3 regions of the Sphaerisporangium sp. NPDC051017 genome follow, and region 1 is predicted to be linked to each of the others. Evidence: riboswitches for the same ligand, from Rfam matches in the RefSeq annotation. Region 1 holds a riboswitch; each other region holds the start of a gene.

Evidence for each region. Region 1 has a riboswitch for cyclic di-AMP ahead of AB0M95_RS13170 (hypothetical protein). Riboswitches for the same ligand answer to the same signal wherever they lie in the genome.
Region 2: it holds a riboswitch for cyclic di-AMP, as region 1 does, so the genes downstream of both, AB0M95_RS08790 (C40 family peptidase) here and AB0M95_RS13170 (hypothetical protein) in region 1, are expected to answer to the same signal.
Region 3: it holds a riboswitch for cyclic di-AMP, as region 1 does, so the genes downstream of both, AB0M95_RS06935 (hypothetical protein) here and AB0M95_RS13170 (hypothetical protein) in region 1, are expected to answer to the same signal.

What each region holds. Positions count from the first base shown of each region.
Region 1 covers NZ_JBFBCI010000012.1:27,266-37,422, forward strand. Annotated here, with positions in the region: gene AB0M95_RS13140 (GntR family transcriptional regulator) at 1-607, shown strand, start outside; gene AB0M95_RS13145 (hypothetical protein) at 1,334-1,525, opposite strand; gene AB0M95_RS13150 (NAD(P)/FAD-dependent oxidoreductase) at 2,434-3,783, shown strand; gene AB0M95_RS13155 (TIGR03086 family metal-binding protein) at 3,891-4,496, shown strand; gene AB0M95_RS13160 (DeoR/GlpR family DNA-binding transcription regulator) at 4,820-5,620, shown strand; gene galT (galactose-1-phosphate uridylyltransferase) at 5,617-6,696, shown strand; cyclic di-AMP (ydaO/yuaA leader) riboswitch at 6,763-6,897, shown strand; gene AB0M95_RS13170 (hypothetical protein) at 6,947-7,888, shown strand; gene AB0M95_RS13175 (site-2 protease family protein) at 7,938-9,242, opposite strand; gene AB0M95_RS13180 (response regulator transcription factor) at 9,493-10,098, shown strand; gene AB0M95_RS13185 (PP2C family protein-serine/threonine phosphatase) at 10,110-10,157, opposite strand, start outside.
Region 2 covers NZ_JBFBCI010000007.1:53,828-63,984, reverse strand. Annotated here, with positions in the region: gene AB0M95_RS08820 (carbohydrate ABC transporter permease) at 99-863, opposite strand; gene AB0M95_RS08815 (transposase) at 917-2,182, opposite strand; gene tnpA (IS200/IS605 family transposase) at 2,234-2,608, shown strand; gene AB0M95_RS08805 (glycosyltransferase family 4 protein) at 3,198-4,322, opposite strand; gene AB0M95_RS08800 (M48 family metallopeptidase) at 4,319-5,614, opposite strand; gene AB0M95_RS08795 (hypothetical protein) at 5,638-6,579, opposite strand; gene AB0M95_RS08790 (C40 family peptidase) at 6,815-7,354, opposite strand; cyclic di-AMP (ydaO/yuaA leader) riboswitch at 7,437-7,595, opposite strand; gene AB0M95_RS08785 (metalloregulator ArsR/SmtB family transcription factor) at 8,014-8,589, shown strand; gene AB0M95_RS08780 (hypothetical protein) at 8,586-9,209, shown strand; gene AB0M95_RS08775 (hypothetical protein) at 9,508-9,984, opposite strand.
Region 3 covers NZ_JBFBCI010000005.1:108,494-118,650, forward strand. Annotated here, with positions in the region: gene AB0M95_RS06905 (thioesterase domain-containing protein) at 1-332, shown strand, start outside; gene AB0M95_RS06910 (response regulator transcription factor) at 428-1,126, opposite strand; gene AB0M95_RS06915 (VOC family protein) at 1,512-1,871, opposite strand; gene AB0M95_RS06920 (sulfotransferase family protein) at 3,837-4,577, shown strand; gene AB0M95_RS06925 (PLP-dependent aminotransferase family protein) at 5,610-6,758, shown strand; tRNA gene AB0M95_RS06930 (tRNA-Lys) at 6,893-6,969, opposite strand; gene AB0M95_RS06935 (hypothetical protein) at 7,149-7,787, opposite strand; cyclic di-AMP (ydaO/yuaA leader) riboswitch at 8,089-8,229, opposite strand; gene AB0M95_RS06940 (LysR family transcriptional regulator) at 8,408-9,247, opposite strand; gene AB0M95_RS06945 (SDR family oxidoreductase) at 9,342-10,064, shown strand.

The DNA of each region.
Region 1 (10,157 bases):
GCGCACGGAAGGGCTGGTCTTCGGCAAGGCAGGCAAGGGCACATACGTTGCCGAAAACCGGCGGATGACCCGAACGGCCCCGCATCGCTACTTCGAGGGGCGCGAGCGGACATACGTGCAGGAGGCGGAGCGCGCCGGACTCAGGCCGGAGGCTCGCCACCAGACCACCGTCACATCTGCTACAGACGTCATCGCGCAACGGCTGGAGATCCCCGCAGGACAGGAGGTCATGACGACGGAATATCGGATCTTCGCGGGCGAGCGCCCCATGAGCAAGTCCGTGTCCTGGGAACCACTCTCGATCACTGGTGACACCGTCATCAAGCACCCACACGAAGGCGAGTACGCAAACAGCGGCCTGAACGCCAGGTTCGCCGCCATCGGTTGGACGATCGAGCAGGTAGAAGAGACCTTGATCGTTCGGCCGCCCACGCCGGAGGAGGCGGAAGAACTCGTCATCCCCGAAGGCGTGCATGTCCTCGAAGTGCATCAGACGGTGCGCGCGACGCAAGAAGGGACAGACAACCTTGTGCCGGTCGAGGCGGCGGTTATCGTCTTCCCGACAGACCGCTACCAGTTCACATACTTGATGGACCGCCCCCGCTGACGCGAGGATTCGCCTATGGCAGAACCGCCCATCGAGTTCGTAGACGAGTTCGGCGAGCCGATACCGCTCAGGCCCAGTTGCCCGAACTGCGGCAAGTCCTTTCAACCGCAGATAGCCCGCTCGTGTTGGAACTGCGGTACCCGGCTAGACCCGACCGACGAACCCGATCCGGCACCAGACCATCCACCGAGTAGCGACGACTGAGGCACCGTTCCCCCCGGAGCGGTGCCTTTGTCGTATCCCGATCACTGCCGAATCCCGCTTTTAGGAATCAAGGCGACGGCGCTCCGCGCCGCCGCACGGCCCGCCGCCCGCCCGCCGTCCGGGCGTGCGGCGTGGGCGCCGGTCCCGAACGGCGGCGGGAACGCGGGCCGCCCGCCGTACACAGCGCCCGCCGCACCAACCGCAGACCCGCCGTACCAGGGCGCGCCGTCGCCGGCCACGGGACCTCACCGCGGATTGCTCTCCGTCTTTATGCCTCCGGCGGGGGCGCTCCGGCTCCGGGGGATCGCGGTTCCAAACCGAAGGTCTCGGAGGGCTGAGGAGGAAGCCTGATCGTCCCGTCTACCATCGCCCCAGGACAAGCCGAGCAGACCAGGGCCAGGGGGTCAAGGTCGTTCGTCCGGTGGGGCGCTCCACCTTGACCCCCTGGCCCTGGCCCGCTCCCCTGACGGGTGGGACGACGGCAGACGGGACGATCAGGCAGGGCAGTGCTGTGGGAAGCCCTTACTTAGGCTTCCTCCAGCTCATCCACCCGAAGAGTTCGTGCAGGATCTGCGGAACGTCTTGGGAACGTCCCTTCTTGATCGCTGACAAGCCGATGATGACGATCACGGCAGCAACGATCAAGACCAAAATGATGAAGCAAGTGGTAGCGCCAGGCATGTGAGACCACGCCGCTTCGAACAGCGACAGCACCAAAACTCCCTACGGATCATTCCTGCTGAGCCCGGCCTCAACAGGAGAAACGTCGGGGTGGTGGTTTCTTGCCAGTGCTACGAATGACCAGCGGGTGTGCCTCACAGCCTTGGGCGCACCTCGCGCACAGCTCTCGCCTCGCGGCACCTCTTCCGGGAGGTGCTACAAAACAGGCCGCGCTCTGGCCCACTTGTACAGCGACCTGGGCAGGTTGCCTGCCCTCATCTCACGTTGTCCGGGCTTTGCGCCTTCGGGCTCAGTCGATCTGGTCGAACTGAGGCCGTGAGTTGTGCTCTTCACAAGTGTTCCGATCTTGCCGATCTCGGCGATCACCAAGCCCTCCGTTGCGAAGAGACTCGGCGAGAGGCCCCATACACCTCCCAGCGAGACCGATCATAGCCGATCTGAGACGTCCGCACGGCATGCCCGTTGCGTGCCCGATGGGGCGGCGATCAAGAGGGAATCACGGGGAGTCACGGTCAAGGCCGCACGGCCTCTGACCAGCACCGGAGCAGGTCAGGGGATCTTGAGCCGAAATCTTCCAAACTGGCTACGCGGGTTCGATTCCCGTCGTCCGCTCTCGTTCCGAAGGCCCAGGTAGGACGCCGTCCCGCCCGGGCCTTTCCCGTTGCGGGGCCGTTTTCGGCGTCGCGCCCATCGCGTGCCCGTTCACGGGTCGGCTGACGGTTCGCGCATACGATGTCAGGATGTCGAAGATCATCCAGGAGAAGGAACCCCGGCCGTCCTGCGCACCCGCCTGCGCCAGCTCGTGGATCCGACCGTCCGGGGCCTCTCCAGCGCCCCGCGCCAGGCGTGTAGCCACCCCATACGCCGTCGAGTTTCGACTTTTCGGACATCCTTAAATTGAGGTGACGTTCGGCGGATATCGGTCGGGGCAGAGGATGGCCATGGATGCGGAAACGGAAGAGTTCGACGTCATCGTCCTCGGCCTCGGGCCGGGTGGTGAGGAGGTCGCCGGGAGCCTCGCCGAGGCCGGGCTCGCCGTCGCCGGGGTGGAAGCAGGCCTGGTGGGCGGCGAATGCCCCTATTGGGGATGCGTCCCGTCCAAAATGATGATCCGGGCGGCCGATCTCCTCGCCGAGGGCCGGCGGATCCCGGGCATGTCGGGCGAGGCGTCCATCTCCCCCGACTGGGCGCCCGTGGCCCGCCGGATCCGCGAGGAGGCTACCGACGACTGGGACGACAAGGCCGCCGCCGACCGGTTCATCGGTAAGGGCGGCACCCTCGTGCGCGGCCGTGGGAAGCTCACCGGCCCGCGGGAGGTGCTCGTGGGCGGCGCCCGCGTGCTGCGCGCCCGCCGGGGCGTGGTCGTGGCGACCGGCTCGCAGGCGGCCGTGCCGCCGATCCCCGGGCTGCACGGCACCCCGTACTGGACCAACCATCAGGCGATCGAGGCCGAGCGGATGCCCGAGTCGCTGATCGTCCTCGGCGGTGGCGCGGTCGGGGCCGAACTCGCTCAGGTGTACGCCCGATTCGGCGCGCGGGTCACCGTCATCGAGGCCGCCGGGAGCCTGCTCCCCCAGGAGGAGCCGGAGGCGGGCGAGCTGATCACCAAGGTGTTCGGCGGCGAGGGCGTCACCGTCCGCACCGGCACCGCGGTCACCCGCGTGGACCACCACGGGTCGGCCTTCACGGTCATGACCGAGGGCGGCAGCCACCGCGCCGAGCGGCTGCTGGTCGCCACGGGGCGCCGCACCGACCTCCCGGCGCTCGGCGTGGCCGCGGCCGGGCTGGACGAGTCGGCGCGGGCGATCGACGTGGACGACCACATGCGGGCCGCCGACGGCGTCTGGGCGGTCGGCGACGTCACCGGTAAAGGCAACTTCACCCACATGGCGACATACCAGGCGAAGATCGCCTTGGCCGACATCCTCGGCAAGCCTGGCCCCACGGCGGCGTACCACGCCGTGCCGCGTGTGACCTTCACCGATCCGGAGGTCGGCGCGGTCGGGCTGACCGAGCGGCAGGCCCGGGAGCAGGGCCTGGACGTGCGCGTCGCCGTCACGCCGCTTTCCGCCCGCGGGTGGATCGCGCGGTCCGAGGGCTTCGTGAAGCTCGTCGCGGACGGCAACGTCCTGGCGGGCGCGACGTGCGCGGGACCGTCCGGCGGGGAGGTGCTCGGCCTGCTGACGCTCGCGGTGCACGCGCGGATCCCGGTCGAGCGGCTGAGGAGCATGATCTACGCGTATCCGACGTTCCACCGGGCGGTCGAGGACGCGCTGGCCGGTCTCGGGTGAAATGGACACGACACGCCGGTGCTCCTCCCGCTGAGAGGCGGGCGCAGGGCCCCCTGACGAGTTCTTGCGCGGCGGGTTAACGTCGGGGGCGAGGACGCGGGAGGGGCATGATGACGATGGACATCCGCGAGGCGTACCGCCGGGCTCTCGACCACTTCGGCGTGTACGTGCACCAGGTCAAGGCCGACCAGTGGCGTCTCCCCACGCCGTGTGCGGACTGGAACGTCCGCACTCTGGTCGAGCATCTGGTGGGCGAGAGCCTGTGGGCGCCGGAGCTTCTCGCGGGCAGGTCGGCCGGGGAACTCGGTGATCTGCTGGACGGCGACCTGCTCGGGGACGACCCGGTGAAGGCGTTCGACGTCGCCGCGGCGGCCGCGGTGCGCGCGATGGAGCCGGACGACGTGCCGACCCGCACGGTCCGCCTGTCCTTCGGGGACATTCCCGGCGAGGAGTACATCACCGAGCTCTTCGCGGACACGCTGATCCACACGTGGGACCTCGCGACGGCGATCGGCGGCGACGACCGCCTCGACCCGGAGCTGGTGGAGGTGTGCACGGCGTGGTTCGCCGGGGCCGAGGAGTCCTACCGGCAGGCAGGAGTGATAGGAGATCGCCCGCTGTCACCGGACCACGCCGACGCGCAGACGCGCCTGCTGGCGGCCTGGGGCCGCAGCGGGCGTCTGGAGGACGAAGGAGCCCCGGAAGGGGCCTGAGCGCGGCTTGGAGGCCCGGGGGAGGGTCAGCGCGCGTTCGGCCGCTTGCCGTGGTTGGCCTTCCTCTTCTTGCGGGCCCGGCCCTTGCGCGCACGTCTGGCCATCTTGGCGTCCCTTCCTGTTCGATTCCTGTTTCCAATCTGGTCCCGTGACCGGGTTCCGCACAAGGCCCAAACGTCAAAGAGAGCGCAGACGCGGGCCGGGGACGTCGCGAATCGTCACAGCGGCCGGTCCGTCGAAGTGAGCGTTCCGGCATCACATTCCAACATTGGACCGGTACTAATATGTGATAATTTGGGGAAATCTGTTGAAGAGGAGCGACGATGCTGGCCCAGCAACGGCAGCAGGCGATCCTCGAGCGCGTACGCAGGAACGGCGCGGCGCGGGTCGCCGATCTGGTGCGCGAGCTCGGGGTGTCCGACATGACGATCCGCCGCGACCTGGAGGTCCTGGCGGAACGAGGGCTTATCGAGAAGGTCCACGGCGGCGCCACGGCCACGGGGGCGGGGTCGACCGAGGAGCCCGGGTTCGCCGCGAAGTCCGTGCGCCAGCAGGCCGAGAAGGAGGCCATCGCGCGCCGGGCCGCGGAGCTCGTACGGCCCGGCACCGCCGTCGCGCTGTCGGCCGGCACGACGACCTGGACCCTCGCCCACCACCTGGTCGACGTCCCCGAGCTGACCGTCATCACCAATTCCCTGCAGGTGGCCGACGTCTTCCACCGCGCGGGCCGTCCGGACCAGACCGTGGTGCTCACCGGCGGGGTGCGCACGCCGTCGGACGCGCTGGTCGGGCCGGTCGCGGTGGCCGCGATCCGCGAGCTGAACGTCGACACCCTGATGCTGGGCGTGCACGGCATGAACCCGCGGGCGGGTTTCACCACACCCAACCTGCTGGAGGCGGAGACGAACCGGGAGCTCGTCGCCGCCGCGCAGCAGCTCGTCGTGCTGGCCGACCACACCAAGTGGGGCACCGTCGGCATCAGCACGATCGCCAAACTGGAGGAGGCGCACGTGCTGGTCAGCGACACGGGCCTGCCGGAGGAGGCGAGGCCCCTGCTGTCCGACCAGGTCGGCACGCTGGTGCTGGCGGAACCGGGCGAGGCGGCGCAGGTGGCGGCCCAGTGAAGCGAACCGTCACCCACCTGGCCGACGGACGCGAGCTGATCTATTTCGACCGGCGTGACGACGCCGACCGCGGCGCGCCCGACACGCGCGAGCTGCCCGCGCGGCCCCGGGCCTCCGAGCTCCGCCACGACCCGATCATGGACGAGTGGGTCGCCGTCGCCGGGCACCGGCAGGGCCGTACGTTCCTGCCTCCGGCCGACCAGTGCCCGCTGTGCCCCTCGGTGCCCGGCAGGCGGACCGAGATCCCCTCCCCCGAGTACGACGTCGCGGTGTTCGAGAACCGCTTCCCCTCCTTCAGCGACCACGAGGGCACCTACGAGGAGCCCGGCGGGCTGAGCGAGGTGCGGCCCGGCGTGGGGCGGTGCGAGGTGGTGTGCTTCACCTCCGAGCACGATTCCTCGTTCGCCGCGCTCTCCCCCGAGCGGGTCGATCTGGTCCTGACGGCCTGGGCGGACCGGACGGCGGAGCTGTCCGCGCTGCCGGGCGTGGAGCAGGTGTTCTGCTTCGAGAACCGCGGCGCGGAGATCGGCATCACCCTGTCGCACCCGCACGGGCAGATCTACGCGTATCCGTACGTGACCCCGCGGACCCGGCAGATGCTCGCCTCCGCCGCGCGCTACCGCGAGCGTACGGGCGGCGACCTGTTCGCCGACGTTCTGGCGGCCGAGCGCAAGGCCGAGATCCGCGTGGTGGCGGCGAACGACCACTGGACGGCGTTCGTCCCCGCCGCGGCGCGCTGGCCGTTCGAGGTGCACGTGTACCTGAACCGGCGGGTCCCCGACCTGGGGTCGCTGAACGTGGAGGAGCGCGCGGCGTTCGGCCCGTTGTACACCGGGGTGCTACGGCGGCTGGACGGCCTGTTCGACGTGCCCATGCCGTACGTCGCGGCCTGGCACCAGGCGCCGGTGCGCGAGGGGCGCGACCTCGCCTACCTGCACCTGCAGCTTTTCAGCATCCGCAGGGCGCCGCAGAAGCTGAAGTACCTGGCGGGGTCGGAGTCCGCCATGGGCGCCTTCGTGAACGACGTGCCGCCCGAGGAGGCGGCCCGACAACTCCGGACACAAGACGGTTTTTAGGACAATTCACCACAAAGCTACCGCGAGGTACGGTCAACCACTAACATCCATCGAACACCGGCCGTAACGGCCGGTACGCCTAATCCCGGGTGCCCCGCCCGGGAACCGGGGACCCAACGGTTCTGGGGTGAATCCACGTCGTGGTAGGGCTGCTCCGGCCCGAACCCGTCAGCTAACCCGGTCGGCGGATGGAGAGGAGAGGGCTCTGCCCCCGACCACCGGCCGCCACGCCACCGTGGCCGCAGGCGTCATGACCGTTCTCACCATGTTCACCATGGCCGGGCACACGCTCGCCCCGGCGGCGGCCGCGAGCGCCGCCCCCAAACCGACGGAGAAGCAGCTCAAGGCACAACTGGAATCGCTCGGCAAGCAGGTCGACCGGCTGATCGAGAAGTACAACGCCAAGCGCGTCGCCGTGGCCGAGGCCAAGGCGGCCGAGAAGGCGTCGCGCTCACGCCTCAAGGAGGCCGAGCAGGGCCTGGAGGCGGTGCAGGAGCAGGTGGGCGACCTCGCCCAGCTCCAGTACCAGGCGGGCGACCTCGGCGTCGCGGGCCAGCTCATGTCCCCCGGCTACGGCGGCGCCGCCCTGCTCCTCCAGCTCCAGGAAGAGCAGAACGCCAAGATCGCGAAGTTCGCGGTGGTACGGGACGAGCGCAGGAAAGCCTCGGACGAGGCCGCGCGGCTCACCGTGCGCCTGCGCGGCGACGTGGCCGAGGTGACCGCTCAGCGCAAGGACGCCGAGCGGCTGATCGGCCAGATCAAGGACAAGCTGGACGCGCTCGTGCCGAACGCGCCCGGCAAGCGGGCCAACGGATCGTGGGCCCCCGAACTGCCCGCCGGGAGCGACAACATCACCCCGCGGATGCGCCTGATGCGGGCGGAGGTGCGCAGCCACTTCGACCTGAGCTTCCCGGTCGGCTGCTACCGGCCCGAGGACTCCGGCGAGCATCCGCTGGGGAGGGCCTGCGACTTCATGCTCAGCTCGGGCGGCGCGATGCCGTCCGCCGGACAGGCGGCGCTGGGCGGCGCGATCGCCGCCTGGGCGATCAAGAACGGCGGCAAGCTGGGCGTGAAGTACGTCATCTACCGGCAGCGCATCTACAACCTGGGCTTCCCGGGCTGGCGCGCGATGGAGGACCGGGGCGGCGTCACGGCCAACCACTTCGACCACGTGCACATCTCGATGTACTGAACGCCGGACGAGGCGCCGCCGGCCGGGCGGCGCCTCCGGCGAGTGAGGGTCAGCCCGTCAGGCGGATCGGGTTGACGATGTCGGCGTAGATCAGCAGGCCGAAGACCACGAACAGCACCGCCACCACGCCGTACGTCAGCGGCAGGGCCTTGGCGATGTCGACGTGCCCCGGCATCGCGCGGCGGCGCACCCGGGCGTACCCGCGCTTGAGGCCCTCCCACAGCGCGCCCGCGATCTGGCCACCGTCCAGGGGCAGCAGCGGGACGAGGTTGAACATGCCGACCGCGAGGTTCATGCCGCCGAGCAACTGGAGGAACAGGGCGATCTTCCCCTCCAGCGGGAGCTTGGAGGCGGCGATCTCACCGCCGATCCTGCCCGCGCCGACGACGCTCTGCGGGCTGTCGATCGCGCGCTCGGCCCCGCCGAAGGCTGCCTGGTACACGCCGACGAGCTTCTGGGGGAACTGCGCCAGGGCCTGCGCCGTGCGGACGGTCATGTTCCACATCGCGCCGACGGCGTACCCCGGCCCCTGCTTCTCGACGACGATGACGGGCGTGACGCCGAGGAAGCCGACGTTCTTGTCCATCTTCCTCGGATCGGCGGCCGAGGGGCGGTCCTGGGCGATGAGGGTGGTGGTGAGCGTCATCGGCTTGCCGTCGCGGTGGATGCCGATGGCGACGGGGCCGGCGCCGTGCGCGCGGATCAGCCGGGTGGCGTCCTCCCAGGTGCGCACGGGCGTGCCGCCGAAGGAGACGATCGTGTCGTTCGTCCGCAGGCCCGCCTGCGCGGCGGGCGTGGGCTTGAAGGACGAGTCGCACTTCTGCCCCTTGGTCTCCTGCGCGAGGGTCATGACGCACTCGGAGACCTTGGCGACGGTGGGCTTGGTGACCTCGATGCCGAAGCCCATGAAGACGACCGAGAACAGGGCGAAGGCCAGCACGAAGTTCATCAGCGGGCCGCCGAGGAAGATGATGAGGCGCTGCCACCACGGCTTGCGGTACAGGACGCGGTCCTCGTCGCCGGGGCCGACCTCCTCCAGAGATGCCTGCCGGGCGCTCTCGATGAGGCCCTGCCAGGGGCCGGTGGGCATGGAGCGCAGTTTGCCGCCGTCGTCGGGCCGCGGGGGCAGCGGGCCGATCATGCGGATGTAACCGCCGAACGGAATCCACTTCAGGCCGTATTCGGTTTCACCGCGGCGCCGCGACCAGACCGTCGGACCGAAACCGACCATGTACTGCGTGACCCTGACCCCGAAGAACTTGGCGGGTACCAGGTGCCCGAACTCGTGCAGGGCAATGGACAAGGCCATCCCGAGGAAGAAGATGAGAAACCCGGCCACGATGAGCCAGCTCATAGGTGCTACCCCCACCTGCGGAGAAGATGCCTGCTGTTTACATTGCCCCCTCCGAGCCTAACCGAACTCCCCGGCGGACCCCGCCGTACCCCGAAAGACCGCATCGACGACCAACCGTAGGAGTGACTTGCGCGGCGTGGACCGAATCGGGAGACTGCATTGACGGTAAGCAATCATCTAGACACCGTGGGATATGAACCGGCGAAGCGGCATTTGCCGGATCTGTTCCAGGGCCACTCAAGGGAGCGCCTTGATACGCATCCTGGTCGCCGAACATCTCCCGCTGGTACGCCGGGGACTGGTGGCGTCGCTGAACGGGGAGCAGGATCTCATGGTGATCGCCGATGTCGCCTCCGGCGAATACATCATCCCGGCCGCGCTTGAACTCGACCCGGACGCCGCGGTGATCGACGTGGACCTTCCGGACGTCGACGGGTTCACCGCCGCCGCGCGCCTGCACGAGAAGGCTCCCCGCTGCCGGGTGCTGCTGCTGTCGGGCCAGCCCAATCCAGGCCAGGTCCGGCGCGCCTTCGCGGCCCACGCGCTGGGATTCCTGAGCATCGACATCGCCCCCGAGCACCTCGCGGACGGCATCCGCCGCGTCGCCGCCGGGCGCAAGGCCGTCGACTCCGACCTCGCCATCGCCGCGCTGACCTCGGCCGACAACCCGCTGACGCCCCGCGAGATGGACGTGCTGCGCATCGCGGCGCAGGGGGCCGCCTCCAAGGAGATCGCGGCGAAGCTCTATTTATCCGTAGGAACGGTCCGAAACCACTTATCCCGCATCATCTGCAAGACAGGGGCGCGCAACCGCGTGGACGCCGTCAGGATCGCCGCCGAGGCGGGCTGGCTGTAGAGACCGGCAGGTCAGGGACGCCAGATGAGGATGAGGGCGCAGTCGTCGTTGTGCCCCGC
Region 2 (10,157 bases), on a different contig from region 1:
TCGTGTCGAGCCTTGCCATCCACAACATTCCCGACCCGCAGGGACGGCTGCGCGCGATCCGCGAGGCCGACCGATGTCAGTCCCGCGATCACGGTGGATCAGTCCTTTATGGCGCCGCCGAGGCCGGTGACGAGTCTGCGCTGGACGGCGATGAAGAAGATCAGGACGGGGACGGTCATGAGGGTCGAGGCGGCCATGATACCGCCCCAGTCGTTCTCGTCGGGTTTGAAGAAGACGAGCAGGGCGGCGGGCAGGGTCTGGTTCTCCTTGGCCGAAATGATGAAGGTGCGGGCGAAGATGAAGTCGTTCCAGGCGGTGATGAACGAGAACACGCTGGTCGCGACCAGCCCGGGAGCCACCAGCGGGAACACGATCCGCCACAGGACGACGGCCCGGCTGGCGCCGTCGATCGTGGCGGCCTCCTCCAGCGCCTCGGGGACCGCCGCCACGAAGCCGCGCATCATCCAGATCGCGAACGGCAGCGAGAAGGCCAGATGCACCAGGACGAGGGAGCCGAGCGTGTTGAGCCCGGCGGCGGGGACGACGGCGCCGAGGTCGCGGACCAGGAAGAACAGCGGGATGGTGAGCGCCTCGACCGGCACCATCTGGGCGATCAGGAACATGATCAGCACGGTGGTGCGGAGGCGGAACCGGAAGCGGGTCACGGCCACGGCGGCGAGGAAGGCCACGACGCCGGACAGCACGACGACGGTGAGCGCGACGCCGAGGCTGTTGAGGAAGTAGCGGGCGAAGTTCTCCCCGCCGAGGACGCGGCGGAAGTGGTCGAGGGTGGGGTGCAGGGTCCACGGGCGGACCTCCAGCGACTGGATCTCGCCCGGCGGCTTGAACGCCGAGAGCACCATCCATTGAACTCCTCCCCGGCCTGAAGGCCGGAGATTCTCCCGTCGCGTCGCGGTCAAGCGGCGCGCGGGGGTTGACGCTTCACAGACCGGGCAGCCCCGAGGTCTCCACGTCCTGACACCACAGTCCCTGCGGCGTTGCGAATGTTGATCGCGGCGTTGGTGTCGGCGTGGCCGGTCCACCCGCATCCGGGGTCGGTGCAGGAGAACCGGGTGCCGTCACGGGAGGCCGGGTCGCGGTGCCCGCACCGGTGGCAGGTCTGCGAGGTGCCCGGGGCGGGCACCTTCACCACCAGCCCGCCGCGATCACGGGTCTTGTACTCCAGCAGGGTGACCGTGCGGCCCCACGCCTCGCCGCTCATGGCACGGTTCAGCCCTGCCTTCCGCGTCACGTTCCGGCCGGGGTGTTCGATGGTGCCCGTGGCGGAGCGGACCATGTTCGTGATCTTCAGGTCCTCCACCACGACCACGCCGAAGGTGCCGGCGAGTTCGGTGGTGGTCTTGTGCTGCCAGTCGAGGGCTCGGCGCTTGGCTGTCGCGCGGGCCTTGGCGATCTGGTCGTAGGTGCGGGTCAGCCGTTTGGACGTGGGCCGGCCGGGAGTGCGGGTGCGGCGCTGGCGGGCGGACTTCTTCTCCAGGCGGCGCAGGTGTTCTTTCTCGCCGCCGGTGAGCCAGGGCCCGTGCTCACGCGGGGTGCCGTCCGACAGGGCCAGGGCGACGTTGATTCCCCGGTCGATCCCGACCCGCGGGCCGGAGTGGCGGACCGGGGCAGGCACCTGGCGTTCGGTCCGGAACACGATGTGCCAGCCGCCGGCTTGTTTGACCAGGCGGGCTCCGGTGATCCGCCCGGCCGGGCCGCCCTTGGTGACGCCGGGCAGGTCCTTGGTCCACCGGAACCGCACCCGCCCGGCCTTGGGGAGGCTGACCGCACCCCACCGCCGGTCGACCCGCTTGATCTGCAGATCGCGGGCCTGGGGCACATCCACAGCGGGCCGGGATCGCAACCGGGCCTTGAACCTCGGGCGCCCCGCGGGGTGATCAGGGTCGAAGAAGTTCGCCCACGCCTGCCGGTAGGTCTTCAGCACGGCTTGGGCCGCCTGGGCGGGCAGCCGGCCCATCCAGGGCATCTCATGGCGGGCCGCCCGGATCGCCTCGTCGCAGTCCTTCAGCGTCGCCAACCGGCCCTGCCGGAAGGTGGCGTACTCGTGGAGCAGGTTCCACAGTGCGCGGGCGGTGTGCGCCTGACCGTCCAGCACGGCCGTCTGGGCCGTGCTCAACTCCAGGCGGGCGACATGCGCCCGCGTCTGCTTTACCTTCTCCACACCGTGATCGTATCGTTTCGTTGCGTCACCGGGAGGGAAACGGACCCGGATGTGCGCACCGGACGGCATGTCGTCTCCAACCTCCACACCCATTTGGTATTCGTCACGAACTACCGGCGCGGGGCCTTCACCGGCCCGATGCCGATCCGATGCGAACAGATCATGCGGGAGGTTGAACTCGGTGAGTTCAACGGCGAGGACGGCCACGTCCACCTGCTGGTCCGCTATCAGGTCGCCTTGTCCAAGCTGGTCAACTCGTTGAAGGGGCTTACGGCTCGGATGCTGCGCAAGGAGTTCGGCGCCCACGTCCGCGAATACCTGCAGGGTGATCATTTCCGGTCCGGCTCCTACTTCGCCGGGCCGGTCGGCGGGGCCCCGCCGACCGTGCTCGAGCAGTACATCGAGCAGCAGAAACGACCGATCTGATCGGGGTGGACGCCGGTTCACCTGACAGCGACAATCGGCTGTTCTTGCCCCGCTACGCGGGACGGTCCGCTTCACGCCCGGCCTGAAGGCCGGAGCACTACGGACAAACCTAGAGCGAGTCGGGCTCGTCGAAGAGCCACACGCGCAATGTTCCGGACTTGTCGTCGCCGCCACTCGCCGCCGGGGCTGTCGTCGCGGATCACGGCGGCGCGGGTCCGTCATCTCGGGCCGCTGGTGGCGGAGGCCGCCTCGCGCGTCTCCAGGAAGCTGGGGGGCGAGCCGCCCGTCCGCCCGGCGGGGCCGCACGCACGCTGACCGGGGCCTGCAGAGGGGGCCGGCCCCGGTCGGCGCCCTTCCGGGGCGCCCTTCCGAGGCGTCTTTCCACGGCGTCTTTCCACGGCGTCTTTCCACGGCGTCCTGACGGCCACGTACACGGACACCGACCCCGATACCGGCCTTGACGTGCGGAAACACTCGGGAAACGCTCGCAGATGTGGAGTCGCGTGCGAACGTGGGGGAACGTGTCGTACTTCGTGCGGGAAAGTGGTGGATCGTGCCGGGCCTGTTCGGGGGGCGGCCATAGGCACGGTCAGTCCAGAAGCTCGGAGAAGCGGTCGGCGACCAGGTCCCAGCGCCACTCGCGCTCGATCCACGCGCGCCCGCGCTCCCCCATCCGCCGCGCCCGCCCGGGGTCCGCCAGCAGCGAGGCGAGCGCGCCGGCGACCTGCTCGGGCCGCTCGCCGTCCACCAGCAGGCCGGTCTCGCCGTCGCGGACGGCGTCGGGCGCGCCGCCCGAGGAGCCCGCGACGACCGGCAGCCCGGTCGCGGAGGCCTCCAGGTAGACGATGCCGAGCCCCTCGACGTCCAGGCCGCGCAGGCGCGTGCGGCAGGGCATGGCGAACACGTCCCCGGCGTCGTAGTAGGCGGGCAGGCTGCCCCAGGGCACCGGCCCGGTGATGATCACCGATCCGGCGAGGCCGCGCGCCCCGACCGTCCGCACCAGGGCCCGCCGGGACGGACCACCGCCGACCAGCAGCAGCACCGCGTCCGGGACGGCCCGCAGGACGGCCGGCCAGCAGCGCACCAGCGTGTCCTGGCCCTTGCGCGGCACCAGCCGGGACACGCACACCACGACCGGCCGGTCGCCGAGCCCGAGCGCCTCCCGCACCGCCGCGCCCCCGGCCCCCGGGCGGAACACGCTCGTGTCCACGCCCGGCGTCAGCCGGACCAGGCGCGACGGCGGGACGACCCGCGCCAGCCGTTCCCTGGTGTACTCGCCGAGGTAGGTGATGGCGTCGGCGTGCGCGCCGATCCTGGCGAGCAGGCCGCGCGCCCCCGGCACCCCGGCCCAGGCGGCCTCGTGGCCGTGGGTCAGCATGACCACCCGCCGGGCCCCGGCCGCGCGCAACGCCGGAGCGAGCAGGCCGAGCGGCGCGGCGGCGCCGAAGACGACGGTCTCGCACTTCTGCTCGCGCACCAGCGCCGCCGCCCGCCGGGCGACCCCGGGCAGGGGCAGCATGAGCGACGTGGGGTGGCGCACCACGGGGTACGGGCGGCGGGCGTCGAACTCCTCCCAGCCGGGCCAGCGCGAGGCGTACACGACGGTGGAGCCCGGCGGGCGGCGCTCGGCGAGGGCGTGGACGAACGCCTGGATGCCTCCCGGGCGCGGCGGGAAGTCGTTGGTGACGATCAGCGTGCGGCCCTGCGGGGTCACGGCTCCGGCAGCCCGTTCTGGCGGGCCCAGAAACGCGCCAGGGCGATGCGCTGCGGGGGCGTGGGGTGGGAGGCGTACAGGATGTACTCGAGGGCGTCCGGCGACAGATCGGAGAGGTTCGTGACGGCCAGCCGCCGCTGCATCGCGACGAACGTCGCCGGGTCGCGGGTCAGGTCCAGCGCGTGCAGGTCGGCCCTGGCCTCCACCGCGCGGCTGACGACGTTCTCGGCGGGGCCGGACAGGACGGTGGCGACGGCCATCAGCCCGAGCAGCAGCCCCACGGCGCGCGGGTCGCCCACGGAGGGCACCCGGGCGCGGCGCCGGAGGCTGGGAGCGCCGGCCACGAGGAACAGCAGGCACGCCCCGGCCGCGGCCCCGAGCGCGCCGACCAGCGTGCCGTACAGGACGTCGCCCCGCTTGGCGTGGCCGAGCTCGTGCGCGACGACCAGCTCGACCTCCTTCTCGGGGGCGCGCAGGAGCGTGTCGTAGACGACGATGCGCCGCGTCGCCCCGAAGCCGGAGACGTAGGCGTTGAGGGCGGTGGTCCTGCGCGAGGCGTCGGCGACCAGGACGTCCTTGACCGGGACGCCGTCGCGGGCGGCCATGGCGATCAGGTCCGCGCGCAGCGGCCCGGCGGGCATCGGCCGGAATTCGTTGAACAGCGGTTCCACGACGATCGGGTAGACGAAGGAGACCGCGACGGTGAACACGAAGGCGCCGATCGACGCCGGGATCCACCAGCGGGCGCGGAACCGGCGCGCCAGCCAGACCACGGCGAAGATCATGATGGCGGTCGTCACGACCTGGACGGCGAAGCCCTTCAGCCGGTCGGCGGACCACGCCGCCCAGTCCTGGGTGGAGAGCCCGTACGCGCGCAGGCGGGTCTCGTACCACATGCCGAGCGGCCACTTCAGCAGCAGGCTCACCGCCGAGAGGACGAGCACGCCGAGCGGGACGCGCAGCCACCACGGCCCCCTGAGGCGGTCGACGGCCCACGCGCCGAACGAGGTGAGGATGAACACGCCCGCCACGACCAGCGTGACCGCGAGCGACAGGTAGGCGGGCAGGCTGACGGCCGAGTCGAACGCTGCGGCCCGGTCGATCTGCGCGGCGGTGAAGTCGCGCGCGGGGTCCGGCCGCACCTCGCGGGCCCCGCTCAGGGCCTGCCACGGCGTCGTCACCGCGACGACCCCCGCCACCGCCGCGCCGAGCACGACCAGGGCGATGCCGGCCGCGCGCATTCCCCCGTCCATGCGCCGCCCCGGGCGGGTCTCCTCGATCAGCTCCCCCACCGATATCAGCCTTTCCGCCGTCGTCAGGACAGCTCCGCCTTCACGTATGCGCGCCAGGCGCCGGTGAACCGCCCGGCCGTCACCCCGAGCGCGCGCGGGAGGGCCCCCGCCGCGTCTGCCCTGTCTCCCCTCCTGAACTCACGGTAGAGGGCGACCAGGGCGGGTTCGCCGTAACGGGCCGCGACATACCGGCAGGCGAGCCACGCCTCCTCGTACGCCTGGGCCAGGCGCGGCGATCCGGGGGCGAAATCGTCCGGGCCGGGCAGCGCGGACGGCGTGCGGCCCGCGCGCACCTCGGCGGCCAGCTCGGCGGCGGCCTCGCGGACGGGGATGCCCGAGCGCAGGTAGCCCACGTAGTCGGCGAAGCCCTCGACCAGCCATTTCGGGGTGCGCGCGTCGGTCGCGGCCCCGGTGGCGACGTGCGTCAGCTCGTGGGCGAGGACGACGTCACGGCCGGCGTCGCTGAGGCGGGCGAACGAGCCCGGCTCGATGATCACGCGGTCGGTGGCGGCGACGGCGGCGAGGCCGTCCACCGAGGCGGGGGCCGCGAGCGTGGCCGCCTGCGCGGTGGTGGCGGGCACCAGGACCAGCGGGCGCACCGGCCCGGCGACCCGCGCGACGACGAGGCTCGCGCGGTCGGCCCTGCGGGCGAGGTCGGCGAGGTCTGCTTCGCTCGCGGTGGCCGTGCCGATCACCAGGGAGCGGGTTCCGCGGACAACGCGCGCGTGGCCCCAGATCTCCGGATGCTCGCCGGTCACGGCGTCCGGCGCCGGGGGCGTCGGGGGCACGGTCGGCGCGGTCAGGGGCGTGGCCGCGGACATGCCCGGGGGCGCAGGGGGCAGGTGCGGGGATACGAACGCGGACGGGGGCGCCGGTGGGGGCACAGAGGGGGACGGGGGCGACGGGGGGACGGTCAGCGCGGCCAGCAGGCCCGCCAGCACGGTCCCCAGCCACACGACGCGCATGCGGGCAATCTACCTGGCCGCTCCCCCGCCGGGGCGCTCCCCGCGCGGCACGACCCGCTCCCCGGCCCGGTGCTTCGCCGTCTCCGCGTGTGTTCCGGACCGGAACGCCGAAGGCCCCGCCCGCCTCCGAGGGGAGTGGAGGCGGGCGGGGCCCCTGAGGGGCCGCCGCGTGGCCGGTGGGCGCGGGCGAAGGCTTCCGGGGAAAGGGCTCCTTGGAAGTTCCCCCGCGCTCCGGTCACGCTCCGGGGCGAACGGCTCCGACGAAACTGCTCTTGCGATAGCCGTTCAGCTTGTCGATCCGCACACGGGTCCCGCTGTGCGGAGAGTGGATCATCTTGCCGTGACCGACGTACATGCCGACGTGGCCCAGTCCGTAGAAGAACATCAGGTCGCCCGGCTTGAGGTGCTTCCAGGAGACCTTCTTCCGCACGGAGCGGAACTGGCTGGCCGCGATGCGCGGCAGCTTCACACCGGCCTTGCGCCAGGCGTACACGACCAGGCCTGAGCAGTCGAACGCACCGGGGCCGCTGGCACCCCACCGGTACGGGTCTCCGATCTGCTTCTTGGCCACTTCCACCGCGGTGTGCGCCTTGATCCGCTGTCTGGCGGCCCTGGTGAGCTTGGTGGTCTTGGTCGTCTTGGTCGTCTTGGAGGTCTTCCCGGTCTTGCCGGGCTTGATGACCTTGCCGACCTTGACCGAGCTCTGCGCCATGGCCGTGACGGCCGCGTCCGCCGAGGGTGCCTGCACCGGCACCACGGCGACGGATGCCGTCATGGTGAGGGCGGCACCGCTGAGGGAGAGCCGGGCGAATCTGGACAGGCTGGGGCTAGGGGTAGTGCTGGACAGGATCGCTCCTTGGTTCTTCCACTTACGCCTACCGGGTTAGCTGACGGATTCGGGCATGGAAGTAGCCCTACGGCGCAATGGCGCCGATTCACCCCCGACCCCTGGGGTAGGGGTCAATTGGTTCCCCGGCTCCGTGCTCCTTGCCGCACGGATTCGGCAGACCACCGCCTGTGGTTTTCTCGGTTTCCCTATGTGTTCACGGCGGCGGCCGAATGGATGGTCTTGCATAAGCCGGCCCCCGCGACGGTCCGGCCTACAACGCGACGGCATGGCGTGCTCGCCGCGGCCCAGAAGGTACAAGATTTGCCAATTTACGGCAAAGGGTCAGCCCGGTGAACGTAGATCAAATAACGCGATCTTCGCCAGATAACGCCTGCATATCAATGACGCCTGTTACCCGAATGTGATTCCCCTCACATATCCCGAAACTTGGCCCGATAGAAGTCCCACCGGCCACGGGAGTCACACGAGTTAGCGATCTTGGTCGCCCGGGACCGACCGCGCGGTCTCTCTAGAGATGCAAGTATGCAAGAGGTGTTTAGCAATTCCTCTTGCACAGTAATCGTTGTGCATGCCAGCGTGGGGCCATGGAGAACGAGAACGTCCGGCAGATCACCGACTCCCGCGTCCTGGCGGCCCTTGCCCACCCCCTACGCAGGCGGCTCATGGACGCCCTGCGGGTCTACGGGCCCTGCACGGTCAGCATGCTGGCCGACCACACCGGCCAGGCGGTCGCGAACGTCAGCCACCACCTGCGCGTCCTGGCCTCGGGAGAGCTGATCGAGGAGGCACCCGAGCTGGCCCGCGACCGGCGGGAACGCTGGTGGCGCCTGGTCGCGAACGCGATCCGCTGGTCCACGCGCGACTTCGAGGGCGACCCCGCCTCCGCGGCCATCGCCGGCGCGGCCGAGTCGCTCAACCTCGAACACCACGTCAACCTCGTGCGCGCCTACTACGCCTCCTCCGAGGAGGAGCGCGAGGCGTGGCACGGCGCGCCCTTCTCCACCGACAAGTGGCTGCGGCTGACGCCCTCGGAGCTGTCCGAGCTGTCCCACGAGGTCATCGGCCTCTACGAGCGCTGGGCCACGCGGGAGATCCCGGACGACGGCCGGCGCCGCGACCCGGTGTTCGTGTTCACCTTCGGCGTCCCGGGGCGCCCGTGAAGGCCCGCCGCGCCCGGCCCGCGTGGGCGCGCCCCGCCGGCACCGGTACCCTGCCCCCCGAAACCCCGAGCGCGGACGCCCGTCCCCCCGGGCTTCGGAGGCGCGGCGGGCTGCTACGCGAGCGCGACTTCCGGCTGCTGTGGGTCGGCGAGACGGCCGGCGCGTTCGGAAGCTCGGTCACCACTGTGGCCCTGCCGCTCGTGGCCATCACCGTCCTGCAGGCGAACGCGCTGGTCGTGGGCGTGCCGGCGGCCGAGATCGGGTGCCTGCCGTTCGTCCTGCTGATCCCGGCCGCGTTCCCGGGATGGGGGCTGGCGCCGGCGATGGGGGGCGGGTTCGTCATCGCCGCGGGGGTGGTGGCGGGCAACGTGATCAAGGGGAGTTTCCGGCAGGTGTACACGCCGCGTCACCTTCTGGGCCGGGCGTCGGTGTCCATGCAGTTCGTCAACCTCGGCACGATCCCGCTCGGCGCTCTGCTCGGCGGCGCGCTGGGCGACTCCCTCGGCGTGCGGCCCGCCATGTGGATCATGACCGGCGGGATGACCCTGACGGGCTTCATCCTGCTCGCGGGGCCTCTCAAGCGTGACCGCGACCTTCCCGATGCTCCCGCCGTGTCCTGAATTGGACAGCAATATGGACTAAGTCGCTCTTGCATCCAGGAAAGCGAGCCGAAGTCAATACTCGGTTTTGCGGAATTGTCATCAATTATCCCCACGAAGGGTACCGAGAACCTCACCCCCCGGCCGTACGTCAGAACGGGAATCTCTCGGAAAGCAAACCATTCCCCCATGTTCCGAGCTTTTCGCAGAAGTCAATTCGTCATATATCTCGATAGCACAGTATTACCCTGGAGCCATCGGCCGCAGCGGAACGGCTCCGTACAGAACGGCCCGGGCGGGCGGGCGGCCGGAGACCGGCTCAGAAGCGCTCGACGCCCTCCGGCCAGATGACCACGACCTCGCGCCCGTGGTCGCGGGCGTGCCGGATGGCGTCGGCCGTCCCCCCGAGCCCGCGCGCGGGCCTGCCGTCCCAGACGGCCGCGACGATCTCGGAGTTCTCGACGACGAAGCACCCGGCGGCGTGGTAGGCGGCCGCCCCCGGCTCCGCGAAGTCCAGCACCGTCACGACGCCGGCGGCGGCGAGCAGCCGGTGGTAGGCGTCCAGGTCCGGGCCCCGGAACGTCGCCTCGTACCCGCGGGACGGCACGACGACCCGCAACTCGCCTCCGAGGCGCAGGAGGATCTCGGCGAAGAGCTGATCGGCGCCCGCGGCAAGGCTGCTCCAGCCCACGAGCGGCGCCTCCAGAGCGGCCAGCAGCGCGCTCAGCTCCCGTTCTGCGTGGGCCCGGGCCCGCGGCGGCATCGACTGGTGCCCGGTGATCCCGACGACGGTCATGCACGCCCGTCCTCGGCCATCATCAGGTGACACCCGCCGAGCGTGGCGGGCGGCGGGCTTGTTGGCGGCACCAGGACCGGCATGCTCCGCTCCCCTTCGGGACCCGGCCGCGACGATCCGGGCCGTCCCTCACCCTAGACCGGCACACCGGCGGACGCGCGGGGTTACGCGCG
Region 3 (10,157 bases), on a different contig from region 1:
TCAAGCCGCTGGACAGCCTCAGCCCGATTCCGGACATGCTGGCCAGGGCCGGCGTGTCGCTGGACCTGTCGGAGGAGGAGACGGCCGACCGTTACCACATCTTCGCCGGGGCCGCCGAGGCGCTGTACCGTTACCACCCGCCGGCGCCGTACGACGGCCCGGTGTACGCGCTGATGGCCGGGGCGCACGCGGCGACCACCGAGGCGTGGCGGCGGCAGTCGACCGGCGAGTTCCACCACCTGGCCCTGTCCGGTGACCACTACAGCGTGTTCGACGAGCGGAACCTGCCGCGCGTGGCGCACGCGGTGGAGGAGGCGCTGGCCCGGGTCTGACGGGTTTCACGCGGAAGGCCCCTCACCCCGGCGGAGGTGAGGGGCCTTCCCTACGGCCTGTTGAGCGTTTCAGTCGCCCGCCATGTCTGGCCCGGTCAGTTGTTGGCCAGGTCGTACTCCGTCTGCATCATGCCGGCGCGGTAGGCGAACGACACGAGCTGGGCGCGGTCGCGCAACTGAAGCTTGTTGCGCAGCCGGTAGATGTGCGTGCGGACCGTGGCCACGGAGATGGACAGGGTCACTCCGATGTCCTCGGTGGACATCCCGCGCGCGGTGAGCAGCAGCACCTCGCGCTCGCGCTCGGTGAGCGCGGCCGCGTACGGCTGCAGCATGTCGTCCGGCTCGGTCTTGTGCTGGCGGAACCAGTCCAGCAGGCGCTGCGTCATCCGCGGGGTGAGCATCGCCTGTCCGCTGGCGACGGTCCTGATCGCGGCGACGAGGTCGTCGCGACTGGTCTCGCGGGTGAGCAGGCCGCTGGCGCCGGCGTGCAGCACATTGGTGAGTGTGTCGTGAGTCAGCGTGTCGTCGTGCTCGTTGGTGGCGAACACCACGACTCTGGGGACGGGGTCGAGTTCCTCCCGCAGCAGGCGGCGGATCAGCTCGATGCCGAGCATGCCCTGCAGGGTGAGGCCTGTGACCACCACGTGTGGCCGATACGTGCGGACCAGCATGATCGCGCGTTGCCCGCTGTCCGTGGTGTCCACCACGGTGATGTCGGACTCCGCGTCCAACAAGGTACGCAGACCGTCCCTGACCAGGGTGGTCTCGTCGCAGATCAGGACCCGACAGTGCACGGTTATAACACCTGCCCTGAACTGGTCTGTTCGACGACGACCTCGGTCGGTCTCTCTCGCTTCCCGGGTACTCGCAGCAAAGCGAACCTCACTAATTCCTTTTCGCGCAAGTTCCTTTTCGAGAGCCGTTCACCTGCCGGCGACCATCCCGTGCGCGGTGTCCCCCCACATAACCTGCGCGGAATACCTTGTCATTCGAAGAATTCAAATGACGTCGCACGACCTCGCCCAAGTCCGAACAAACCCCCAGCAAAAGGGATCTCCATGCCCGCCCTAACGAGAAGCTTGCATCTGCGACCGAACTCTGTCAAGCCTGGTTCTTTAGTTTGTCTCAAGAGCAGTCGGCTATTGCGCTGCGTAAGTGGAGCTAAACGCTACGTAATCGTCATCGCTCCGCGGCGCTGCGGAGAACACAGAATTCGTTCCCCTCGGGGTCGGCCAGCACCACCCAACCCTGACCGTTGGGCCTACGGCGATCGGCCACCAAACGCGCGCCGATTCCGATCAGACGGTCGACCTCGACGTCGCGGAGGACATCCGGCCGCAAGCAGAGATGCACGCGATTCTTGACGGTCTTCGACTCGGGGACCCGGGCGAAGTAGAGCACCGTCTCATTCGGCAGCGTCACCGTCGCGTAGAAGGAATCGTAATCATCGACGGGCTGTCCCGTGACCTCGCTCCAGAACCGCGCCAGCTTGACAGGAACCGCGCAGTCGAAGGTCACATTTTGCAATAGGGATGGCACCTGGAGATTATCCCGGCGGTGGACGTCGCATGTCAATCTTGACGACAGGACCGAATTCACGCATTTCGGTCGCCTCTAATCCGGGATCGACCCCACCTACTTAACCTCAATAGGGGATGTCCGAAAACCGGCGTCCATGACGCTCGCGGCGCGCGCACACGGCGCGCGGGCGTCCCCGGGTCGCGATCCGGGCGACATTCCCCGAGGTCGCGATCAGAGCCGGGTCCGAGGCTCCACGGTCGCCGCGTTCACGACCGTCCATAGGAGGACGTTCCAGGTGGCCGCCCCTTTTTGGCCATGACCTCAGGGCCGGGCCGCATTCCTGGGCGGGCGACGCGCGGGTACGGAATCGATCAAGCGACCTTGGCGACATGTGCCAATATGTTCGATCATGGCACCGATATCCCAAATTGCGCTTACTGGGGGTTCCGCCGCCCGGACGTGTCCCCGGGCGACCATGATTTACGGCGCCCGCCCCGCCCGCCTCGCACGGCGAGCCGCGTGAAGGCCGTACCGCCGACCGGCTTCTGAACATGGCATTCCACCGTACGACTCCCGTACGGTCCCGGCCCCACCGGCGATGCCCGCCGCCCACAGGCCGGTGGTATCGGTCCGCGAACGCGGTCCGCCTCCCCACGAGAACATTCCGCCACCCCAGTGATCCGACCTCTGCCCCCTATGCGCCGGCCCCCATCCCACCACCTCGCCGCAGGTCGTACCACGTACGAATGCGCACGTCGACGAGCGCCCACACCGCGCATTCCCCGCACCGCGAATCGGACACAGAGGATTCCGCGCCATGAATTCCTAACCCGTTTCGACCGTCCAGGCGACCGTGCCCGGCGATCTCCCCGATTCGGTTCGCCGGTGTGCACGCCGCCTGAATACGGAGGACCCGAACCCGGTCCACCGCCGAAAACGGACGGCCTCACCACCCGTGCACGCAGGCATGGAGAGGAATGCGACGCGAGGCCTCCGGCCGTCCGGCCTGAAATCCTCCTGACAAATGAGCGGCCTTTTTCCCAGGGCGTCCGAAAATGATTCCCCGGCGGAACCGGCGGCCGGCGGCCTTCCGAGTTCTCCGGGCACCGTCACACCGATTTCCGCGAGGCATTCGCAAGGTGAACACGGGCGCGAACGGAGGCGCACAGAGTAACGGAATTCACGGCATCCGCGAGCCACCTCCGCCGACGCCGTTCACGGCATCCACCCATTCACCGCTCCGGCCGCCCCCGAAACGCCGTCGCGCTGAATCCAGAGCATTCCGCCGAACCCGGCGGCGCGCCGGCGGCGGGCACCGTGCATCGTATTCCCGGCATGAACGGCCGAATACGACCGCGCGTTCCAGGCGAATGCGGGGACGCGCAGGACGACGCGATGAGCCGGTCCGTTCCGCCGTGCGGGAGCCGCCCGGCGGGAGATGTTCTCCGGAGACGCGGCGCGTGTTCACACCCGCGACGGCGACCGTCCGCGAGAACGCGCGAAGATTGCCGGCCCCGCGTCCGCTCGGATTGCCGGAGGCATTGCCGTGTACACGCGCGAACAGCCCGCGTAATCGCCACGAGGAGGCCCGGGTAATCGCCACAAGGAGATGGCCCTTGGCCTATCCGGCGCAATGTCCGGGGAAACCGGTGCCCGCCGGGCAGGCAGATGAGCATTCGGCGTCCTGATCCCCGGAGACCGCGCCGTACCGGGCCCGCCCACCGAATTCCGCCAGGCGTCCGCGCGGGATACGGAAATCGGCGGATCCGGACCCGGCCGCCTCCTTCCAAGCCACGCCCACCAGGCACGGACAGGCGAGTCTTCGCAGGTCATGGCGTCATGGCCCAGCCATCCACGCTCTCACGCCGGGCTCGCGTGAAGCGCCGATCGGCGCACTCGAACCACCCGCGACCCACATGCGGAAATCGACGGCGAACCGTCATATCCTTTCCGCACGACCACGAACAGGCGGAGGCCAGCGTAATGAACGACGGAACCCAGGAAGCGCCCCGGATTTTAGCATTGTGGAGCGCGCCGCGTTCCCGGTCGACCGCATTCCTGAGAATGATGGCCGCCCGTGGCGACTACACCGTGGTGCACGAACCGTTCTCGCATGTCGCCGATTTCGGCGAGGCGCAGGTGGGCCCCTTCACGGCGCGCACAGAAGCCGAGTTGATCGCTACCCTGCGTGAGCTGGCCGCCCGCGAGCCGGTCTTTTTCAAGGACACCACGGACTTCCACTACCCCGGGCTGCTCGCCGACGAGCGCTTCCTCACGGAGGCGACCCACACCTTCATCATCCGTCACCCCGAACAGGCCATCGCCTCCCACTTCAAGCTCAACGCCGACCTCGGCCGGGACGAGATCGGGTTCGCCTGGCTCGCCGAGATCTACGACGCGGTCGCGGCCAGGTCGCAGACGCCTCCCGTCGTGATCGACTCCGAGGACCTGATCGAGAACCCGGTCGGCACGGTCAAGGAGTACTGCGCCCGCGTCTCGATCCCGTTCGTCCCCGACGCGCTGAGCTGGCAGCCCGGGGTGCGCGACGACTGGCGCAAGACCCAGCGCTGGCACGAGTCGACGAGCCGCACCGACGGCTTCGTCCGCACCGCCGGCACCGACACCGACTTCGTCCGCGACAACCCGAAACTCGCCGCCTACCTCGACTACCACCTCCCGTACTACGAGCACCTGCACGCCGCGCGGATGCGCGTGCCGAACTGACCAGCAGGCCCGGCCGGCCCGTGCCGAACCGCCGCGCCCGCAGAGTCGCCCGGTGCGGTGTCCACGTGCGATCGCCGGGCCGTCTCCTTCCCGCTCACCGCGGTCCTTTGATTCGGCGACGGGTCGGCGGGGTGTGGAACGGCGAATCCTGCGCCGCCGTACGGGGTCATCCGGTCGCCGTTCGCGGCCCTGTGGCGGTGAGCACGCCTGCCACAGGGTCTCCAGCCGGTTAGTCGGGAATTCGTTTCCCCCTCCGGCGCGGCATCCGGGCACCTGGGCGAACACAAACCGAATTATGTTCAGTTTCGCCGTCAGTGGGGATTGGCCCGCCCGTCATCGCCCACTTGCTCCCCCTCATTCGCCTTTCTTCCGATCGCACAGATCACCCGCCCACAGGGCGTACACGCTCCACCGCCGTCCGTCCAACCGCCCGCCCATGACTGGTCCGCTGACCAGTGGTCGAGGGCCGTTGTGGAGCCTGTGCAGCGGAAACACCACCACCCCCGCGCCGGGCATATCGCACCGGGCATATCGCGCCGGGATGGTCCGCTCTCACGAAGTCAGGCGGCGGGCGATTCCCGGGCCTTCAAATGAGGGCCTGGACGGCTCCATTCTCCCGCCCCTCACAGGCACGCCGCCGCACCGCGCCCCCGCCCAATGAGCACCGCGCCCCCGCCCAATGAATTGACACGACCACGGCCCGCCAGGAAGCCCCGCGATGCTTCCGTCTCGCCACCATGCCGATTTCCACGCTGTGATGCCCAATAGACACGGCACGTCGCCGCCCTGGCGGTTCGCTCCCGCATCGTCCCTCGTCTTCCCACCATTTCCCGAGCCCTCCTCACATTCCGTGACACCGCGCCGATTCCACTTTCCCCTGCTGATCCCACCTATACGTGCGCATGGTGGGGTGAGCGCGCGCGGCGGGGCCTTGACTGCGGCGGAGCGTCCCCGATATGACTCAGGTGATCACTCTGCTCCCGGCGGCCACCACCCGCCGCCGGCCGCCGTCCACGAGATTGGGCCCGGGTCATGCAGGCACCGCGACAGCTTCCGCCGATGTGGACACCGGGCATCGTCCAGGGCGTTCCCCCGGACGGAGTCCTCGACCTCGCGGACGGGTATCTGGACCCCGAGCTGCTCCCCACCGGGATGATGGCCAGCGCCTACGCCGAGGCGCTGGACGAGTACGGGCCCGCGGCGCTGACTTACGGGGCGAACGCGGGGGTGGCGCCCCTGCGCGGCGCGCTGGCCGAGCGGGCGAAGGCCGCGGGCGGATACCCGTGCGGGCCCGAGAACGTCCTGATCACCGCCGGGACCTCACAGGCGCTGCACCTCCTGGCGACAAGGCTCGGCGCGCCGGGCGACGTCGTGCTGTGCGAGTGGGCCAGCTACCACCTCGCCAAGCGGATCTTCTCCGACTGCGGCTTACGGACCGTGCCCATCCCTGAGGACGCCGAGGGTCCCGACCCCGCCGCGCTCTCTGACCTGTTGCTCGACCTGCGGGCGGACGGCGACCGGGCGGCGTTCGCGTACCTCATCCCCACCTTCCACAACCCCACGGGCCGCGTGATCGGCGGGCGGCGACGCGCCGATCTGCTGGAGGTCGCCCAGGATCACGGCCTCCCGATCGTCGAGGACGACGCCTACGCCGAGCTCTGCCTCGACCCGATCGACCTGCCCGCCCCGCTGGCGGCGATGGCCGGGTACGACGGGGTCGTGCGGCTGTGCAGCTTCGCCAAGACCCTCGGCCCCGGCCTGCGGCTCGGCTGGATGCTCGCCGACCCCGCCCTGGTCACCAGGCTCGCCGGCGAAGGCCTGCTGTCCAGCGGAGGCGGCGTCAACCACCTCACGTCCCTGGCGGTCACGCCTCTCATCCAGCACGGCGCCTACGACCGGCGCCTCCTCTGGCTTCGCGACCAACTGAAGGCCAGGCGCGACGCCCTCGTCTCCGGCCTGCGCGCGGGAGGAGCCGACGCCTTCGCCGTCCCCCACGGCGGCTTCTTCCTCTGGCTGCACGGCCTGAACGCCCAGGCCATCGAACCCACCGGCGTCCGCGCGATGGACGGCGCCCTCTTCGGCCCCCTCGCCGAGCCGGGCCTTCGCCTCAGCTTCAGCTTCAGCTCCCCCACGGACCTGGAAGAGGCCGGCCACAGACTCGCCTCGGCCTACCGAGCCTGACAGCCAGGCGGTGTTACCGCCGCGTTGCCGCACCGGCCCACCGCCAAGGGTGTCGCGCCGGTCCTTTACAGGCCCGGAAATGACTGTGGGCACCCTCCGCCAGCAGAGGATGCCCAGGTCATCGGCATTAACCGTGGTGCGCCGCCAGGGACTCGAACCCCGGACCCGCTGATTAAGAGTCAGCTGCTCTAACCAACTGAGCTAGCGGCGCATTGACTACGGCGACTTTAGCAGCACCCGCGCGGGTGCGCACATCGAGTGGACGGCGTATCCGGTGGCTCGCGGTGGCCCAGGCTTCAGGGGGCCGCCGCTCTCAGCCTCGCCCTTCGCGTCCGGGACCGACCTACCGGGGTCTTCGTGACGGGGGCCTCACGCCGAGGGAGTCGTGGCTCAGTCGCCGGCCAGGACGACCGGGGTGCGCGGCGGAGTGGCGGGGTGGTGGTCGTAGGACGCCCAGGCACCGCTGGAGAAGGGGACGGGGAGGTTCTTCTTGCCCTTGCCGTCGCCCCACTTGGTGACCACGTAGTCGACCTTGATGTGTCCGGCGTCGAAGCCCTTCACCGTGAGGGTGGAGTCGCTGAAGGTGCCGCCGGTCAGTTCCGCGAAGGTCTTGCCGTCGATGTCGAGCATCACGCCGCTGCTGGAAGGGATGCCGGGGCCGCGGTCGCCGATGAAGAAGGGCGCCTTCTTTCCCTTGTACATCACGTATCCCTCGGTGCCGAGCGGCCAGCTCGGGCTCGCGAAGAGCCCCTTCTGCATCGGCTTGCCGATCGCGGGCATGCCCGTGTCTCCCATACGGCCGGAGGCGTCGTCCCAGAAGTACGAGGCCTTCGTGGATCCATGGAGAAGGACGGGCTTGCCCTGGAAGGCCGGTTCGGTGACCGCGCCGTCGGCGGGCACGGGGGCAAGGACGCTCTGCGCGTCGGCGTCGGCGATGGCGGTCGCGCCGAAGGCCGTCACCGCGGCGAGGCAGGCGCCGGCGATGCAGGAAGCCGGTCGCCAGGTGGGGGGGACAGCGAATGAAGTCATGGGGAGGTCGGATCTTTCATCAGAAGACAAGGACCGCGACTCCGGGCCGAGGGCGGCACCGATGCGGGAGTGGAAGGCGCTGTCTGATCACTGGATCGGCGAGACCATGTCAATCGCCGGGATCCGCGCGTTTCCGTGCTAGTGCAGAAAGTTGTGGCGTCAACCACCACGTCACAGAGGGCGAGCTACTCGCCCGGTGAGACGGCTGCTCCGAGCCGATTTGTCCGCCGCTTCTGACGGCGAGATCCGGGGCTTAGGGTAGCCCGGGGGATGGGTGCCGCGGAGTGGGGTGCTCCACTCGATCTCCTCTCCAATCACGCCTACCGGGTTAGCTGACGGGTTCGGGATTGGAGTCGCTCCCTACCGCTCGCGCGGATTCACCCCAAGGACTTGGGTCCCCGGTTCCCCTCGGCCCCGTTGCGGGCTTCGGAGATTCGACGTTCGGGGCGGCGGCCTTCGGGCTGAAGACCAGGTCACCGCCCGTCTTGGGTTAAGACCTTACCCACCAAGTCAGGACAAAGCCAACATTACCCCTCGAAAGCATTAGAAGATCTACCTTTCCCACCCAAACCTCGCGTTTCAGACATGGATGGGTGACACTACGGGCACAGAACAGCCGGTCAAAGACGTGTTGCCACGCGGATCAGGTCGGCGACTGCGCGAAGCCGGCTCTGCGGCGGCCAAGCGATCACCGTTGTCACGGGCGGGGCATCCAGGACCGGAACGGCGGCGAGATCCCGGCGCAGGTCGGTGCTGGTGGACTCGGGCACGATCACGGTGGTACGGCCGAGCGCGATCAGCTGGAAGAGCTGTGTCAGGTTCCGTACCTCTGCCCCTGGTCCCTCCGGGTAGTTGCCGCCAGGACCGGGCCAGCGAGCCATCGGGAGTTCCTGCAATGCGGTGACCTCGGCCATCCGAACCTGAGAGCGGCCGGCAAGTGAGTGAGAGGTGGGCAGGATCGCCACCTGTCCCTCGGTATACAGAATTTCGGTGTCGAGTCCGACCGTCGAATCGAATGGCAAGTGCAGCAGAGCCACATCGGCTTGCCCGTTCTGCAGCAATTTTTGCTGCTGATGCGCCTCGCAGAGCAACAGATCGACGGTCGCTGCGCCGGGCTCCGCGCGGTAGGCATCGAGCAGTTTGGCCAGCAACTCGCCGGCGGTGCCGGATTTGACGGCGAGGACGAGGTGGGGGCGCCTTTGCGCAGCCTGCTGAGTACGCCGCTCAGCTGCGGCCACCGCGCTGAGGATCGCGCGCCCCTCCGACAGAAGCACGGCCCCGGCCTCGGTGAGCGTGACCTTGCGGCTGGTGCGCTCCAGCAGCGTGACGCCGAGCTCTCGTTCGAGCCGGGCGATGGCGCGGGACAGGGGCGGCTGGGCCATCTCCAGACGCTGGGCGGCCTTGCCGAAGTGCAGTTCCTCGGCGATCGCGACGAAGTACCGCAGCTCGCGTATCTCCATGGATTCACAGTACGGTCGATTGATGTCGCTCGGATATTGCCGCAGTACCGAGATGGTGTTGGTGCCTGATCGAAGTGCAGCCATGCTCGGTGTCATGAGCGAGAAGACGATCGCACTGGTCACCGGCGCGAACAAGGGAATCGGGTACGAGATCGCGGCCGGGCTGGGCGCATTGGGCTGGAGCGTCGGTGTCGGCGCTCGAGACGAGCGGCGCAGGACGGACGCCGTGGCGAAACTGCGCGCGGCAGGTACCGACGCGTTCGGCGTGCCCTTGGACGTCACCGACGACGAGAGCGTGACCGCCGCAGCGCAGCTGATCGAGGAGCGAGCGGGACGCCTTGACGTGCTGGTCAATAACGCCGGCGTCGCAGGCGACTGGCCAGAGGCACCTACGACCATCGACCTGGAGACCGTGCGGCGGCTGGTGGAGACCAACGTCATCGGCGTCATCCGGGTCACCAACGCGATGCTGCCGCTGCTGCGCCGCTCGGCGCACCCGCGGATCGTCAACCAGTCCAGCCATGTCGCCTCGCTGACCCTGCAGACCACACCCGGTGTCGAGCTCGGGATCAGCGGGGCTTACTCACCGACGAAGACCTACCTCAACGCCGTCACCATCCAGTACGCCAAGGAGCTGAGCGGCACCAACATTTTGATCAACAGCGCCTGCCCCGGCTACGTGGCCACCGACCTCAATGGGTTCCGCGGTACTCGGACCCCTGAGCAGGGCGCGTTGATCGCCATCCGGTTGGCGGCTCTGCCCGACGACGGGCCCACCGGTCAGCTGTTCGACGACGATGGCGTCGTGCCATGGTGATGTTCTGACGTGTTGCTGCTGGGCTGCGGCTCAACGCGCCCCACCAGCGCCCGGTGAGCAGCCGTCCCCCACGGCCTGAGCTCGTTCTTTCGC